One region of the Psychrobacillus sp. NPDC096426 genome, then DNA from elsewhere that is predicted to be linked to it. Evidence: riboswitches for the same ligand, from Rfam matches in the RefSeq annotation. Region 1 holds a riboswitch; the other holds the start of a gene.

Region 1 (8,221 bases):
TGGATGATTATTATGCAGTATGGGATAATCCTTTTTCCATTAGCAACAATTATGACATGGATCATGCCAGATCAACTCATAGTCATAGGTTCGATTGTTTTCCTTTTATTTGTATTAAGTGTTGTTATTGGAACGTACAATGCATATACACCCGTTGTTCGTGAGCTTTCCATTACGTTACCCAAAAAGGAAGCGAATCTTGATGAGTTAAAAGTGGTAGTTGCCTCTGATTTTCATCTTGGTTTATTATCCAATAAGGCGCATTTAAAACGTTTTGTGAAAAAGTCGAACGAAGAGCGTCCAGATGTAGTATTATTAGTTGGCGATTTAGTCGATGACGATCCAATTTGGTTTGTGAAAAAAGGAATGTCTGAGGTAATGAAACAACTCACTTCTACGTATGGTAATTATGGAGTACTTGGAAACCATGAGTATTACGGCAAGCAAATCCCGCTATTAGTAGAAGAGATGGAAGCTTCTAATGTAAAAATGTTACTAGATGAAACTATTGTAGTAGCAGATTCGTTCTATTTAACTGGAAGAGAAGATTTAACGAATAAAGAAAGAAAGCAACTTTCAGATTTAGCACCGCAAGAACACAATCTCCCATGGTTTGTGATGGATCATACACCTTCGAATTTATTGATTCCAGAAAAAGAGGGCACTGATTTTCACGTATCTGGACATACACACCGTGGGCAAATGTGGCCGAATCATCTTTTTACTCGGAAATTATTTGAATTAGATTACGGGTATAAACAAAAAGGAAGCTTGCATGCTATAGTATCTTCCGGCTTTGGTTTTTGGGGTCCACCTATTCGTTTAGGGAGCCAATCGGAGTTATGGTCAGTAAATATTAAGTTAGGGGACGTGGAAGTATAGTGGAAGCGTGGATTGCAGACTGGATGAATCAGTTTGGTTATCTTGGTGTATTTTTATTAATATTAATCGAAAATATTTTCCCGCCAATCCCTTCTGAAGTTATTTTAACGCTCGGAGGATTTATGACGACTACAACAATGATGACCAAGTTCGGGATAATTGTTGCGTCAACGGCCGGCTCGGTTATTGGAGCAGCTATTTTGTATTGGATCGGTACGCTGTTAGATGTAGAGCGTTTAGAGAAAATAGTTCAGAAGTATGGGAAGTTCTTACGTTTATCGATTAAAGATATTCATAAAGCGGACGCTTGGTTTAATAAATACGGCGTTTGGGCAGTGTTTTTCGGAAGACTTGTTCCGCTTGTTAGAAGCTTAATATCGATTCCAGCTGGTATGTCGAATATGAAGTTTGGGTTATTCTTATTATTTACAACTTTAGGAACGCTCATTTGGAATACGGCTTTAGTTTCGGTTGGAGCAGCGGTCGGAGAGAATTGGGATCAAATCGTAGGGTATATGGATATTTACTCGAATATCGTGTATGCTATTTTAGCAATTGTAGGTATTGCATTTCTTGTTTGGTATTTTAAAAAACGCGACTAAGGAGATCTTATGGAACTTTTAGAGTTATTAAAAGCATTAATTTTAGGCTTTGTTGAAGGTATGACGGAGTTTGCACCTGTTTCATCCACGGGGCATTTGATCATTGTTGATGATATGTGGTTGAAAACGGAACAGTTTTTAGGGATGTATTCAGCTAATACATTTAAAATTGTTGTGCAATTAGGCTCTATATTAGCGGTAGTAGTAGTTATGTGGAAACGACTATTTAGTTTAGTAGGATTGTATAAAATAGAAAGTGAGCAATCGAGTAAACAGTTCAATTTGTTACATGTGATTGTTGGTATGCTTCCTGCGATTGTTTTAGGATTCGCTTTAAAGGACTTTATTGATGATAATTTATTTGGTGTAAAAACAGTTATATACAGCCTTGTAGCTGGATCCATTTTAATGATTGTTGCGGATAAGTTTGGACCGAAAAAACCGAAAATCGTTAGTTTAGATCAAATTACATATGCACAAGCATTTAAAGTAGGTCTTGTGCAATGTCTATCATTATGGCCAGGTTTCTCTCGTTCAGGTGCAACGATTTCAGGTGGGGTATTATTCGGGTTGAGCCATAAAACAGCGGCAGATTTCACGTTCATTATGGCAGTGCCAATTATGGCTGGAGCAAGCCTAGTGTCTGTTCTGAAAAACTGGGAGCAGATTAATATGGATGACTTAGGTTTTTATGTAGTAGGTTTTATAAGTGCATTTGTATTCGCGCTTATTTCGATTAAATTTTTCTTGAAATTGATATCGCGTATTAAATTAATGCCATTTGCAATTTATCGTTTGGTATTAGCGGCGGTGTTAGCAATTATTGTATTTACGTAATAAAAAAGGCGGACATTTTACAGATGTCCGTCTTTTTATGTCTTAGGAAAATTATAAAGTACACAAATGTGGATAATTCCCATAATGACAAAGGGTGCACCACTTTCTAGATTATAGTGCGTCTTAAGGAAATAACCGCTGGGATTTCCGCTTCAGACGGACGCTTTCCGCCGGGTGAGCGATGAGCCTTCACCGACGCTTAAGCGTACGATGTGAAGTCTCATCTTCTCACTCATCCGGCAGGTGTCGCCGCCTTCCGCTCCAATCCAAGGAATTTGCTAGCTAAGCTGTATCGCTAGTACTAAGGGAAATATTGCGCATTATTTTTACGACCACTATTCCTCATAGAAAGCTCGGAAAACAAGATACACTAAAGTCCACTTCTAGTTTTTAGTTGATCAAAAAATTGTCAAAATGATTCTTTGGATGCAATTGTTTCTTTCCTCTGTACATGTTTAAACACAATATGTTAGGCTATATAAATAAAAGAAACACAATATATAGTATGTGAACGATAATTAGGTACCGTTACGGTTTAAAAGGGAATTCGGTGAAATGCCGAAGCTGTCCCCGCAACTGTAAGTGTAGACGACTGTTGAAATAGCCACTGCGAGCAATCGTGGGAAGGACAACAGAAGGATGAAACACGAGCCAGTAGACCTGCCTTTTTGTCGTACGAAGCAACACTTTCTTCGGGGGTTGAGAGGTGGAGGCGAAGGACTCTTTCTTACTCATTCTGAAGGGATTGTCCTATTGTTTCCTACTTTACATTTTGAGCGATGACTCAGCCGAAGAGGCTAGGTCATCGCTTTTTTGTGGCCCAAGGAGCAAGCAGCACATTTAACTAAGGAGGAGACTATATGACAACTATATTAAACACAACAAAAGAAGAACTATTGCACCAACTAATAAACGAATTCGGAGAAGGAAATATTGCTCCATTAGTGAAAGTACATGAAAAATGGATAGCGAAATTTCCAGAAGGAACGACATCCGCATGGGCTAAGTCGATGTCGCTAGAAGCACTAAGCTTTTTAGATGAACAAGAGACGTACTGGACATTTGTCGCAGCGCGCATCCATTTGCAAGATGTTTATGAAAAAGTAGCAGCACAAAGAGGGACATCTCCGGACGGGGTATATGGAAAATTTGAAAGTAATGTACAAGCACTAATTTCTAAAGGGCTTTACGATCAACGAATTGCGGAGTCCTATTCATCTGAGGAACTCCAACAATTAGCTGAAATAATCGTGCCAGAGCGTGATTATTTATTTACCTATATCGGATTGAAAACATTGCTAGATCGATACGTTGCAAGAGACTTTGATAAATCCATTGTGGAGCTTCCACAAGAGCGCTGGTTGTTAATAGCAATGACGCTTATGAAAGACGAAAAAGAAAATCGTCTTGCTAAAATTAAAGAATCCTACTGGGCAATGAGCAGTTTATATATGACAGTTGCAACGCCGACTCTTTCGAATGCAGGGAAGCCTCATGGACAGCTTTCAAGTTGTTTCATCGATACAGTCGATGACAGTTTACAAGGAATTTACGACAGTAATACAGACGTTGCGACCCTATCAAAATTTGGGGGTGGAATTGGCGTATATATGGGAAAAGTAAGAAGTCGAGGTTCGTCGATTCGTGGATTTGTAGGAGCATCCAGTGGTGTCTTGCCTTGGATCAAGCAATTAAATAATACAGCGGTAAGTGTGGACCAGCTTGGACAACGTCAAGGGGCAATTGCTGTTTACTTAGATGTTTGGCATAAAGATATTTTTACATTTTTAGATTTGCGACTAAATAACGGAGATGATCGTCTTCGCGCACATGATATTTTCACTGGTGTTTGCTTACCAGATTTGTTTATGGAAAAAGTAGATGCACGGGAAGAATGGCATTTATTTGATCCACATGAAGTTCGCCAGTTAAAAGGTTATTCATTAGAAGACTTTTACGACGAAAAACGTGGCGAAGGGTCATTCCGACAAAAATACGAAGAATGCGTGAATGACTATCGCTTATCTCGCGAAACAGTTCCAGCAATCGACTTGATGAAACGAATTATGCGCTCTCAGCTTGAAACAGGTGTGCCTTTTATGTTTTACCGTGATGAGGTGAATCGAAGTAATCCAAATAAGCATGCAGGGATGGTGTACAGCAGTAATCTTTGTACAGAAATTTTCCAAAACCAAAGCGCTACTTCTTTCGAATCGATTCAATTAGAAGACGATATTATTGTCACTCGTCGTAAACCTGGGGATTTTGTTGTTTGTAACTTATCTTCTATTAATCTGGGACGAGCAGTTCCAGCGGATGTATTGGAACGCTTAATCAAAATCCAAGTGCGCATGTTGGATAATGTTATCGACTTAAATATGATTCCAGTTCCGCAAGCGGAGCGCACGAATGCAAGATACCGTGGAATCGGTCTTGGTACGTTTGGATGGCATCACCTACTTGCTCTAAAAAATATTCGATGGGAATCCGATGAAGCAGTAGAGTTTGCAGATAAGTTATATGAGAGAGTCGCTTTCCTAACAATCCAGGCATCAAGTGAATTAGCGAGAGAAAAAGGGGCTTATCCTTTATTTGAATGGTCAGATTGGCAAACAGGAGCTTACTTTGAAAATCGCCAGTACGACAGCGAACAGTGGAATGAATTACGCCATGAAGTCGCTACAAATGGAATTCGTAACGGCTATTTAATGGCAGTTGCACCGAACTCATCGACATCTATTTTAGCTGGAAGCACGGCAAGTATTGACCCGATTTTCCAAAAATTCTATTCCGAAGAGAAGAAGGATTACAAAATTCCTGTAACTGTGCCTGATTTGAATTCCGAGACGACATGGTTTTATAAATCGGCTTATTTCATTGATCAACATTGGACATTAAAACAAAATGCCGCACGTCAACGTCATATCGACCAAGGTGTTTCATTAAATTTATACGTGCAAAATACGATCAAGGCAAAAGAGCTGCTAGATTTACATTTAGATGCATGGAACAGTGGACTCAAAACGACGTATTATGTACGCTCAACTTCCGTTGAATTAGTCGATTGCGATTCTTGTTCAAGCTAATGAAAGCAATTATTTGCTATTTGAGCTACAGCGGAAACACAGAGGAAGTAGCGGAATTAATAAAGGACCAGCTTGAAGCAAGTGGATATGTTGTGGATATGTATATGGTAGGTTTCGGCACAGTGCCGGATCTATCCACATATGACAAGTTATTTTTCGGAACGTTCACATGGGATAAAGGCAGCATACCAGACGAAATGAAAGATTTTGCTCGTGAAATTGGCTACAAACCGGACGTTGTATACGTGTTTGGTTCCGGCGATACGCAGTTCGGAGGAGATGTTTTATTTTGCGGAGCTGTTGATAAGTTAAGAAATTTTTATAACAGTACATACGAAGGCTTGAAAATAGAACAATCTCCAAGAGGAAGCCAAGAAAAAATAGTAACTAAGTGGTTAGAGGGAGTCATTGAACATGGAAAAAGCAAAAACATTAGACCCTAGAAATCCTAATAAATCGACAGGAATTTTTAATGGCAAATCAAGTGGTATACTAAATTGGAATGATATCGCTTATCCACACTGGTATAAAATATATAAGCGATTACTCGGAAATTACTGGCAAGCAGACGAAGTGAATATGTCGAGTGATGTAAAACAATTTCCAAATTTAACAAAAGCAGAGCAAGAAGCTTATTTAAAAGTAATAGGTTTACTTGCAACACTCGATGCACCGCAAACAAGAACAGCATTATTAATATCTCTCTATGCAACAGATCCATCTGTCCAATCGATTATGGCGGTAATTGCACAGCAAGAAGCTGTGCATAACGAAAGTTATTCATACGTCTTATCTTCGGTTGTATCACTAGACGAGCAAAATAAATCATTTGATTTTGGAAGAACAGATGCGATTTTGTTGAAAAGAAACGAGAATATTGTTAAATACTATAATGAATTTGTGGAAAACCCTACAACTGAAAATATAGTCAAAACATTAACATACACGACATTATTAGAAGGATTATTTTTCTATTCTGGGTTTGCATTTTTCTACAATTTAGCGCGTTACAATAAAATGGTTGGTACATCCACGATGATCAGCTATATTAATCGTGATGAACTCGAGCACGGGCGCTTTATCTCCGAGTTGTTTAGAGCCACTTTATCTGAAAATCCCGAGCTTAATAATGAAGAATTAATTGGCTGGGTTTACGAGCAATTCGAGGAATCCGTAGAGTTAGAAATCGAGTGGTCTAATTATGTATTGAAGGATATTGAAGGAATCGACCTAGATGATATGCAAGGCTATATCAAATACCGTGCAAATAAAATGCTGCGTCTACTCGGGCTTAATGAAATATACCCTGAATATGTAGAAAATCCGATGAAATGGATTCGTGCATACGCGGACAATATAGATGGTACAAAAACGGATTTCTTTGAACAAAAATCTCGCCAATACGTAAAAGTGAATGCGATTGATAATGGATTTGATGATTTGTGATAAGAATAAGCGCTCTATCAGTTTAAATAACTGATAGAGCGCTTATTTCATGCCCAATCTTAACGGAAAGCCGACAATCGGATGATGAAGTGCGATTATCGTATAATAATCCACAATAATCGGATAATCCACCAGTTACTATATTACGAGAACCTAGGTTTATAGAAATGTATATGTTAAAGAATTATTTACAGTAACATCACAAAAAAAGTCAAAATTGTTTACTTATCCTCGTTATAATTAAATTAGTTCCAGACAAATTCTAGGAGGGTTTTAGGGGAAATGGAAAGAGTAAGATTAATAGATAGCTTAAGAGGCTTTAGTCTATTCGGCATATTACTGGCCAACATGCTGATATTTCAATACGGGATGTTTGGGAAAGATGAAATTTCTTACTTCTCGCTGTCAGATCTTGATACAGGAGCATACAATTTTATAAAAATAGTAGTAGAAGGCAGTTTTATGCCGATTTTTACATTTTTGTTTGGATATTCACTTATTAAACTGGTGGAATCATTAAGGAAAAAAGATGTTAGGGTGAGATGGCATTTAGTTAGACGGTTCCTCTTGCTTATGGTACTTGGCTTATTACATAGTATTTATATTTGGGAAGGAGACATTTTATTTTTCTACGGATTAATGGGTTTCTTTTTATTACTTTTCATAAACAGGAAGGTAAAAACGCTGATCATATGGGGGGCTGTTTTATTTCTTTTAACGAGCGCGATGAGCTACGGGGTGTTGGAAGAAACGAAAGAAGAGGCAGAAAAACTTTCGACTTACATAAATAAAACAAATGATATTTATACAAACGGCACTTATTCAGAAGTTTCTTATCATCGAAATAATGAGATGCCACCTTTAATTGAGGACAAATTCTTTCTAATTTTCGTTATGATTTTAGCTCCATTTGTAACTGCTCCACTATTTCTATTTGGAATGGCGGCAGCAAAAGTTAACTTGTTTACTAGACCTAGTTCGGAACAAAAAAGGTATAAGATAGGAGTAGTACTATTGCCAATTGGTATTGCGTTAAAAGGTGCTAGTGTACTTCTACAAGAAAATGCTTGGTCTGGAATCTTATTAAATGTTGGTGCCCAGCTTCTTTCTGTTGGATATATATCTCTATTTGCACTTCTATTTGTCGCGTTCGCCTATTCGAAGGTATTTCTCGCTTTTGAAAGTGTCGGTAAGCTTTCTCTTACGAACTATATCATGCAAAGTGTTATATGTACGACCATCTTTTATGGTTATGGTTTAGGATTGTTCGGAGACCTCGGAATGTTAAATAGTATTATTCTAGGGCTTGTAATTTTTGCATTACAATGTGTGTGTAGTTCTCTATATTTGAAAAAAATAAGAAGAGGT
Region 2 (8,221 bases), on a different contig from region 1:
CAGTAGGGGATTCATTATGCAATGTACTTGATTTCGCTGGATACGATGTAGCTCGTGAATATTATATTAATGACGCTGGAAATCAAATTCATAACTTAGCTGTTTCCATTGAAGTACGTTATTTTGAAGCATTAGGATTAGAAAAAGAAATGCCAGAAGATGGATACCGTGGCCAAGATATTATCGATATCGCGGCAGATCTAGTAAAAGAGCATGGCGATAAATTTGTACAAATGTCAGATGAGGAGCGCTATAAAACGTTCCGTGCACATGGTTTAAAAGTAGAGCTTGCTAAATTACAAAAAGACTTGGCTGATTTCCGTGTAGGCTTTAATAACTGGTTCTCTGAAACTTCTTTATACGAAGATGGAAAAATCGAAGTCGCATTAAATAAATTAAAAGCAAATGGTCATATTTTTGAAGAAGAAGGGGCGACTTGGTTCCGCTCAACAACATTTGGCGACGACAAAGACCGTGTACTTATCAAAAGTGACGGATCATTCACGTATTTATTGCCAGACATTGCATATCATGAAGACAAATTAGTTCGAGGCTTCGACCAACTGATAAATATTTGGGGAGCAGACCACCACGGATATATCCCACGTATGAAAGCGGCGATTGAAGCACTTGGATACGAGCGTGAAAAACTAGAAGTTTCGGTTATTCAAATGGTGCAACTTTATAAAGACGGCGAAAAAATGAAAATGAGTAAACGTACTGGTAAAGCAGTAACGATGCGTGAGCTTGTAGAAGAAGTTGGACTAGATGCAGTGCGTTACTTCTTCGGCATGCGTTCAGGCGATTCTCATATGGACTTCGACTTGGACTTAGCCGTTTCTCAGTCGAATGAAAACCCAGTGTATTATGCACAATATGCTCATGCCCGTATTTGTTCAATTTTACGCGCAGCTGAGACGCAAGAGTTGAAAGCATCAACTGATTCACTTGAGTTATTGCAAAGTGAAAAAGAATTAGACTTATTGAAAAAAATCGGTGACTTCCCACAAGTGGTAGCAGATGCAGCAAAACTTCGTGCGCCTCACCGCGTTGCAACTTATATTCAAGAGCTTGCAGCAACATTCCACAGCTTCTATAATGCGGATAAAGTACTTGATGCAGAAAACGTAGCACTAACTGGCGCTCGTCTAGCACTAGTAACATCTGCTCGCCAAACAATCGCCAATGCTCTACGTTTAATCGGCGTGGCAGCTCCGGAAAAAATGTAATACTACTTTTGAACACTTCGACCCTGGTCGGGGTGTTTTTTGTGGGGAAAGTATTTAGTTGTAAAAATTCATGATTTAGTTGTAATTTTGGTTTTTTTAGTTGTAATTTCAAGATATTTAGTTGTAAAAATGAGCGTCTTAGTTGGAAAATGATATTTTCACTTTAATTCGTGCCAATAAAATCCCTGTCGACAACAAATCTATTTCATGTATAATTAAGTCGATGCATGCAAAATATTTCGAAAATAAAGGTGCTTGCTACTAACCTAGCAAGTTAAAAGGGAAGCTGGTTCAAATCCAGCACGGTCCCGCCACTGTATATGATAGTCCGCTATCATGAGTCAGAAAACCTGCCTTTATGAGTAAACACTTTAATGCCTACGAGGATAGGTTACGTGTGAGTCAGCTTGGCATATGGCAAACCTAGCAGATTTATACCTATTCTATCTCTCGTTCAACTGGACGAGAGTTTTTTTATCTTCATTCAGTGAATGAAGATAAAGCCTCCGGCGGATGTCACAGATTTTGAAAGGAGTCTTAGGCTGATGTTAGCCTAAAACCGTCGCATCCATGCGACAACGGCTAACTGACCTGCATCACGCAGGCCACGATTCAAAATCTGGACGCAATTATGCCGAGGCGTAATTGATATACACAGAAAATGGGGGAATAACAGATGAAGAAATTATGGCAATTATGGATGACATCCGCATTAGCAGTATTGCTCCTAGTAGGATGTGGACAAAAAGAAGAAACACCTGTCGAAAATAACGACAATGCCCAACAAGAAGAAGCAGTAACAGAAACAGAATTTCCGATAACAATGACGGATGCTGTCGAAAATGAAATAACCTTAGAAGAAGCACCAAAAACAATCGTATCTATGATCCCAAGTAATACAGAAATTTTATTTGCTCTTGGGTTAAATGATGAAATCGTTGGTGTGAATGATTTTGACAATTATCCAGCAGAAGCGCTAGAAAAAGAGAAAATTGGCGGAATGGAATTCAACGTTGAAAAAATTGTATCGATGAATCCAGACATCGTATTTGCACACGAGTCTATGTTAGGGATGGGGGAAGCTGGTTTACAACAAATCCGCGATGCTGGTGTGAAAGTATTTGTTGTGAAGAATGCAGGTGACTTCAATCAAACATATACAACAATCGAACAAATTGGACGTGCTACAGGTAAATTAGCAGAGGCACAAAAAATTGTAGAAGATATGAAAGCAAAAGTAGAAGAAGTGAAAGAAAAAGTAGCAAAAGTAGAAACGAAGAAAACAGTATTCGTAGAAACTTCAGATGTTCCGGAAATTTACACACCTGGTAAAGGGACGTTCATGCAAGAAATTTTAGATATGGTCAATGCAGAAAATATCGCAGCAGATCAAGAAGGCTGGTTTATGATATCGCCGGAAGAAATCGTAAGTCGTAACCCAGACGTAATCATTGTTATGTATAGTTATGTAGATGGAATCGTAGAGAGTGTGAAAGCTCGTGATGGTTTCGATACGGTTACAGCTGTGCAAAATGATGCGGTTGTACAAGTAGATGAAAACTTAACGAGTCGTACAGGTCCACGTCTTGCAGAAGGATTAGAAGAAATCGCGAAGGCAATTTACCCAGAGGTATTTAGTGAGTAAAGCCATGATCGGCTACATCTTGTCGGTTGCTGCGCTTTTCGTTGCAATTTGGCTTGGTGTATCGGTCGGATCTGTAAAGGTACCGATCAGCACATTATGGGATACGGGAGCAGATGCAATCGCGTCCAATATTGTTTGGAAAATTCGCATGCCGCGTGTTGTGCTTGCAGGGCTAGTTGGTGCATCACTAGCTATTGCAGGTGCTGCGTTTCAAGGATTGTTAAAAAATCCGCTTGCCGATCCTTATACGTTAGGAGTGTCGTCCGGTGCCTCAGTAGGTGCCGTGACTACGCTCTTTTTCGGTATTTCGGTGCCATTTTTAGGAATATTCACGTTGCCTGTTTTCAGTATGATCGGTGCATTAGTGACAATGCTACTTGTTATTTCATTTGCAAAGCTAGTCGATCGAGCGATGAAAATGGAAACGATCATTTTAACCGGTATTATTTTTAGTTCTTTTTTAGGCTCGGTTATTTCATTAATGATTGCACTTACGGGGGAAGAGCTACGTCAAATTATTAGCTGGCTTCTAGGAAGTGTGTCGATGCGCGGTTGGAGCTTTGTACAAATGGCTTTACCTTTTGTGATTATTGGCACGCTTTTATTGTGGTTTAACAGAAGAGAGTTAAATGCGATGCTGTTTGGCGAAGAGCGTGCACAGCATTTAGGAGTCGATGTGAAGAAAAGAAAAACGATGATTTTAATCGGTGGCTCGATGCTTACTGGAACGGCGGTTGCGGTGTCTGGAACGATTGGATTTGTCGGACTTGTCGTTCCACATATGACGAGGCTTTTATTTGGTTCAGACAATCGGCATGTATTACCGCTTAGCTTTATAAACGGGGCGGCGTTATTAATCATTTGTGATTTAGTGTCTCGTACGATTATTGCGCCGACGGAACTGCCTATTGGCGTCATTACAGCGTTTATCGGTGCACCAGTTTTTGCATTTATTTTCTTTAGACAACGAAAAAAAGGGGGCATTTGATATGTTACAAGTGGAAAATGTATCGGGTGGATATGATCACCAATTAATCGTTAAAAATGTCTCCTTTCATGTTGGAAAAGGAGAAATGCTTGGAATCCTTGGTCCAAACGGGAGCGGAAAATCCACATTATTAAAAGTAATCAGTGGAATACTGCATATGGAATCCGGAAATGTACTAATAGATGGTAAATCATTAAATTCTTATTCGTCGAAAGAGCTTGCGAAAAAAATGGCGGTTCTTCCACAACTACATAGTCATGCCTTTTCCCATACCGTAAGAGATACGATTGCACTCGGTCGATACCCCCATCAAAGTGGCTTGTTTGCTTCTTGGTCAAACGAAGACGACGCGGCTGTTGCCTGGGCAATGAAACAAATGGAGATAGAAAGATACGAGCATCACATGTTAGATCTATTGTCCGGCGGGGAGCAACAGCGTGTATTTGTAGCGCAAGCGCTTGCGCAAGCAGCCCCGATACTATTACTCGATGAACCGACGAACCATTTAGATATTGCACACCAAAAACAATTGCTTGATACGATCAAAACGCAAGCAAATGAAAACGAAATGACGATTATCAGTATATTTCACGATATAAATCTCGCAGCACTATACTGTGACCGACTCCTATTAATGGATCAAGGCGAAGTAAAAGTCATCGGAGAACCGCATGAAGTAGTAATGAAAAGCCAAATCGAAACAGTATATAAAGCCAGGGTAAGCACAAATCCACACCCGGAACGTCCGAAGCCTCAAATTACGATACTGCCGGATATAATAGAACAGCGTCATGAGAAACTGATTACGACAGAAAACTTTCAAGTGACGGATGAATTAGTCGTATTCCAAGCAGAGCATCAATTAAAAACATGGTCGTCCGCAGTAATAAATGCTGGGACTGGTTGGTACCGAACGTTTGTAAATAGAAGAGTAGATGCCCACTATAATATTGACAATGCACAAACGGAAATGCAGCAATACCTTGCCAATCGCGGATATTCTGAAACAGAAACGGTAGGAATGATGACCGCAGTGCATACAGAAGACGCCGTCATAAAACAATACTACGGTGATTTCGGCTCCGTCATCATCATGGTGACAGCGGGAGTTGGCAATGCAGTAGATGTGGCAAAAGCTAATGAAGTGGAAGCATTACCCGCAATAGGTACAATTAACACGTGGATAATAATAAATGGGGAATTAGCGGAAGAAGCGTTTATTCAAGCAGTAATTACCGCAACTGAAGCGAAAACGAAAGCACTTGCATTTGAACAAGTGAAAGATACTCGCACCGGCACAATCGCAACTGGAACATCAACAGATAGCGTACTAGTTGCAGCAACGCAACACGGAGTACATATTCCATATGCTGGTCCTATTACGGAAGTTGGCAAAAAAATCGGGCTAGGCGTCTATGAATGTACAGTCGAAGCAATCCAAATTTACAAAAAAGCAAAAGGCTGGGAATAGAAGTGGGTCCACATATAATAGCTATAGCAATAGGGCTCCTACTCGATAGATTAATCGGCGACCCACCGAATTGGCCACATCCCGTTCGATGGATCGGAATGCTTATTTCGAAACTGACCACTTGGCTAAATAAAGGAAGAGCGAAGAAAGCGAAAGGGTTTCTACTTGTATTTATCGTAGTTGGAATAACATTTTCCGTCACGATTGCGCTTTTAGTAAGTGCGTATTCCATTCATATGCTGGTCGGAATCGCAGTAGAAAGTATACTAATCGCGTCGGGACTAGCGCAAAAAAGTTTAAAAGAAGCGGCATTGGATGTGTATAAACCGCTAGTTGCAAACGATTTGCCCGCTGCTAGAGAAAAGTTATCATGGATTGTTGGAAGAGATACGGACAAGTTAGATGAACAAGAAATTACACGTGGCGTCGTAGAAACAGTGTCTGAGAATATTAGTGATGGCATTACGGCCCCACTTTTTTATGCCTTTGTGTTTGCAGGTGCTCCCGGGCTTTGGATATATAAAGCAATTAATACGCTCGATTCAATGGTTGGTTATAAAAATGAGCAGTATGAAGATTTCGGGTATGCTTCTGCAAAGTTCGATGACGTAGCGAACTATATACCAAGCCGTTTGACTGGCTACCTTATTATGCTTTGGGGCAAAAAAGAAAGTGCATTACCATTTAACAAGCGTATGAAGGGCTGGTGGTTTGATGCGAAAAAGCATCCAAGCCCAAATAGTGGCTATTTAGAAGCCGCGACTGCCTATCAGCTTGGCATTCAACTCGGAGGTATCAATACATATAAAGGGATTGTTTCGGACCGAGCCCGCATGGGAAGTGGAGAGGTTCCTTTATCACCCAATCATATACTAAGTACGATCTCGCATTTGCATACAGCTGTATTTCTATTTTGGCTTTGGATGATGGTAATTGGAGGGATTTTGTATGGCATTACCTAATCACGGGGCAAATGCCCATCATGTATATGAACGACTAGGGATTAACATGCCGGAAATAGTAATTGATTATAGTGAAAATGTAAATCCATTAGGTCCACCAACATTTGTGAAGGAAAGATGGTCGACCTATGCTGGCTTAATCACCAAATACCCAGATCCTAATGGAGAGCCTTTTCTATCCGCTGCTGCAAACTATCACCATGTACCAACTAGTAACATCATCGTTGGAAACGGAGCAGCAGAACTATTCGCAAGTCTCGCCAAACGTTATGAACGTAAACGGGCAGTACTGGTTCATCCAACTTTTTCGGAATACGAAGCGACACTTGCTCCTTACAACGTGTACACAAAAGAAATAATAGCAGTTGGAGCGCTTCCTTTAAACGAAGTATTGGATGAAATAGAGATCGCGGAAGTTATTTATATTTGTAGGCCAAATAATCCGACCGGCTATTTGATCCCATTAGAAGAAATAGTGCAAATAGCGGAATATGCGAAAAGATATAAATGTGAAGTGATTTTAGACGAAGCTTTTCTCGATTTTATCGATGAGAAAGAATCATTTATCCCATATTTAAACGATTTTCCAAACGTTATCGTCGTACGTTCCATGACGAAAATGTATGCAATTCCAGGTTTACGTCTCGGCTATGCAGTCGGAAGCGAAGCCTTTGTTAAGGATATTCGCTCTCGGTTGTCGCATTGGAATAGTAATGCAGTAGCTACGACGATAGGGGCAGAATGTTTGAAGGAAGAGGCATATCGTATGCAAGCAATTGCTTATGCAACGGAAATGCGGGAGTGGTTTACCGATTTTCTAGCAAAGTGGAACTGTGTTGTATTACCTTCTTCGACGAACTTTATTTGTTTCCGACTACCGAATCCTACTCGCTCAAAAGTGTTTTTTGAGTATTTATTAACAAAAGGATGCGTCCTTCGCCATACAGAAAACTTTAAAGGGCTCGAAGGGAAATGGTTTCGAGTTGGCATGAAAGAAAAGGCGCAGATGGAGCATTTACAAAAGGAGATGATCGCATGGTTCGAGGGAAACTTGTCTTCATAACAGGTGGCGTCCGAAGCGGAAAAAGTAGCTTCGCTGAACATTACGTAATGAACGAACAAGCAAAACGAAATGTGTATATCGCTTCAGGAATGGCAGTAGACGGAGAAATGAAGGCGCGTATCAAAAGACATCAAGAAGATCGTGAAAATTATCCAGTTGAATGGGAGACAATCGAGCAGCCGCGGCATTTTGAACAAGTCGTTCCACAAATAGATACAGGATATGGCGTGCTTTGGGATTGTGTAACGACTTGGCTTGCAAATGAGCTTTACGAAGGCCAAATGGAGGAAGTAGAAGAGAAGTTATTTATGGCAATCGATCAGTTGTTAGTGAAAGCAAAAGTGCTAGTCATTGTTTCAAATGAAGTGCTGGACGAACCACTATCAAAATATGAATTTACAGCTTTATATCAAGAGTGGATTGGGCGACTCCACCAAAAGCTTGTAGCAAAAGCAGATCATGCCTTCGAAATGGAATATGGCATAAGTCATCAGTGGAAATGAGGGATAGATATGAAAGGCTTAATGGTGCAAGGAACCGCTTCTAGCGTAGGAAAAAGTCTAGTATGTACAGCCATTTGCAGGCTTCTTGCAAATGAAGGGAAACAAGTAGCACCATTTAAATCCCAAAATATGTCGTCTTTAAGCTTACATACTGAAAATGATTTAGAAATAAGCGTTTCACAATCTTTGCAAGCAAGAGCAGCAAGGACCCCTTATAGAGCAGAAATGAATCCAATACTTCTAAAACCTACGGGGAATATGGAATCCGACATTATTATTCTTGGAAAAAAGTTGAGTAAAATGAATGGAATGCATTATCGAGAGCAATTTTTTGAAGAAGGTCAAAAACTTATTGAAAAC

What was found. A riboswitch is a leader RNA that binds a small molecule or an ion and turns the genes downstream of it on or off. The one in region 1 is predicted to bind cobalamin.
Region 2: another riboswitch for cobalamin. It lies ahead of ACIQYS_RS21630 (ABC transporter substrate-binding protein); the one in region 1 lies ahead of ACIQYS_RS12410 (ribonucleoside-diphosphate reductase subunit alpha).

The regions. Positions count from the first base shown of each region.
Region 1 is NZ_JBIWEX010000013.1:56,419-64,639, reverse strand. It holds gene ACIQYS_RS12425 (metallophosphoesterase) at 1-882, shown strand, start outside; gene ACIQYS_RS12420 (DedA family protein) at 882-1,484, shown strand; gene ACIQYS_RS12415 (undecaprenyl-diphosphate phosphatase) at 1,494-2,321, shown strand; cobalamin riboswitch at 2,825-3,003, shown strand; gene ACIQYS_RS12410 (ribonucleoside-diphosphate reductase subunit alpha) at 3,182-5,407, shown strand; gene ACIQYS_RS12405 (flavodoxin) at 5,407-5,850, shown strand; gene ACIQYS_RS12400 (ribonucleotide-diphosphate reductase subunit beta) at 5,822-6,853, shown strand; gene ACIQYS_RS12395 (DUF418 domain-containing protein) at 7,136-8,221, shown strand, end outside.
Region 2 is NZ_JBIWEX010000041.1:16,208-24,428, reverse strand. It holds gene argS (arginine--tRNA ligase) at 1-1,229, shown strand, start outside; cobalamin riboswitch at 1,462-1,601, shown strand; gene ACIQYS_RS21630 (ABC transporter substrate-binding protein) at 1,906-2,874, shown strand; gene ACIQYS_RS21625 (FecCD family ABC transporter permease) at 2,879-3,862, shown strand; gene ACIQYS_RS21620 (adenosylcobinamide amidohydrolase) at 3,864-5,333, shown strand; gene cbiB (adenosylcobinamide-phosphate synthase CbiB) at 5,336-6,295, shown strand; gene ACIQYS_RS21610 (pyridoxal phosphate-dependent aminotransferase) at 6,282-7,358, shown strand; gene ACIQYS_RS21605 (bifunctional adenosylcobinamide kinase/adenosylcobinamide-phosphate guanylyltransferase) at 7,331-7,861, shown strand; gene ACIQYS_RS21600 (cobyric acid synthase) at 7,871-8,221, shown strand, end outside.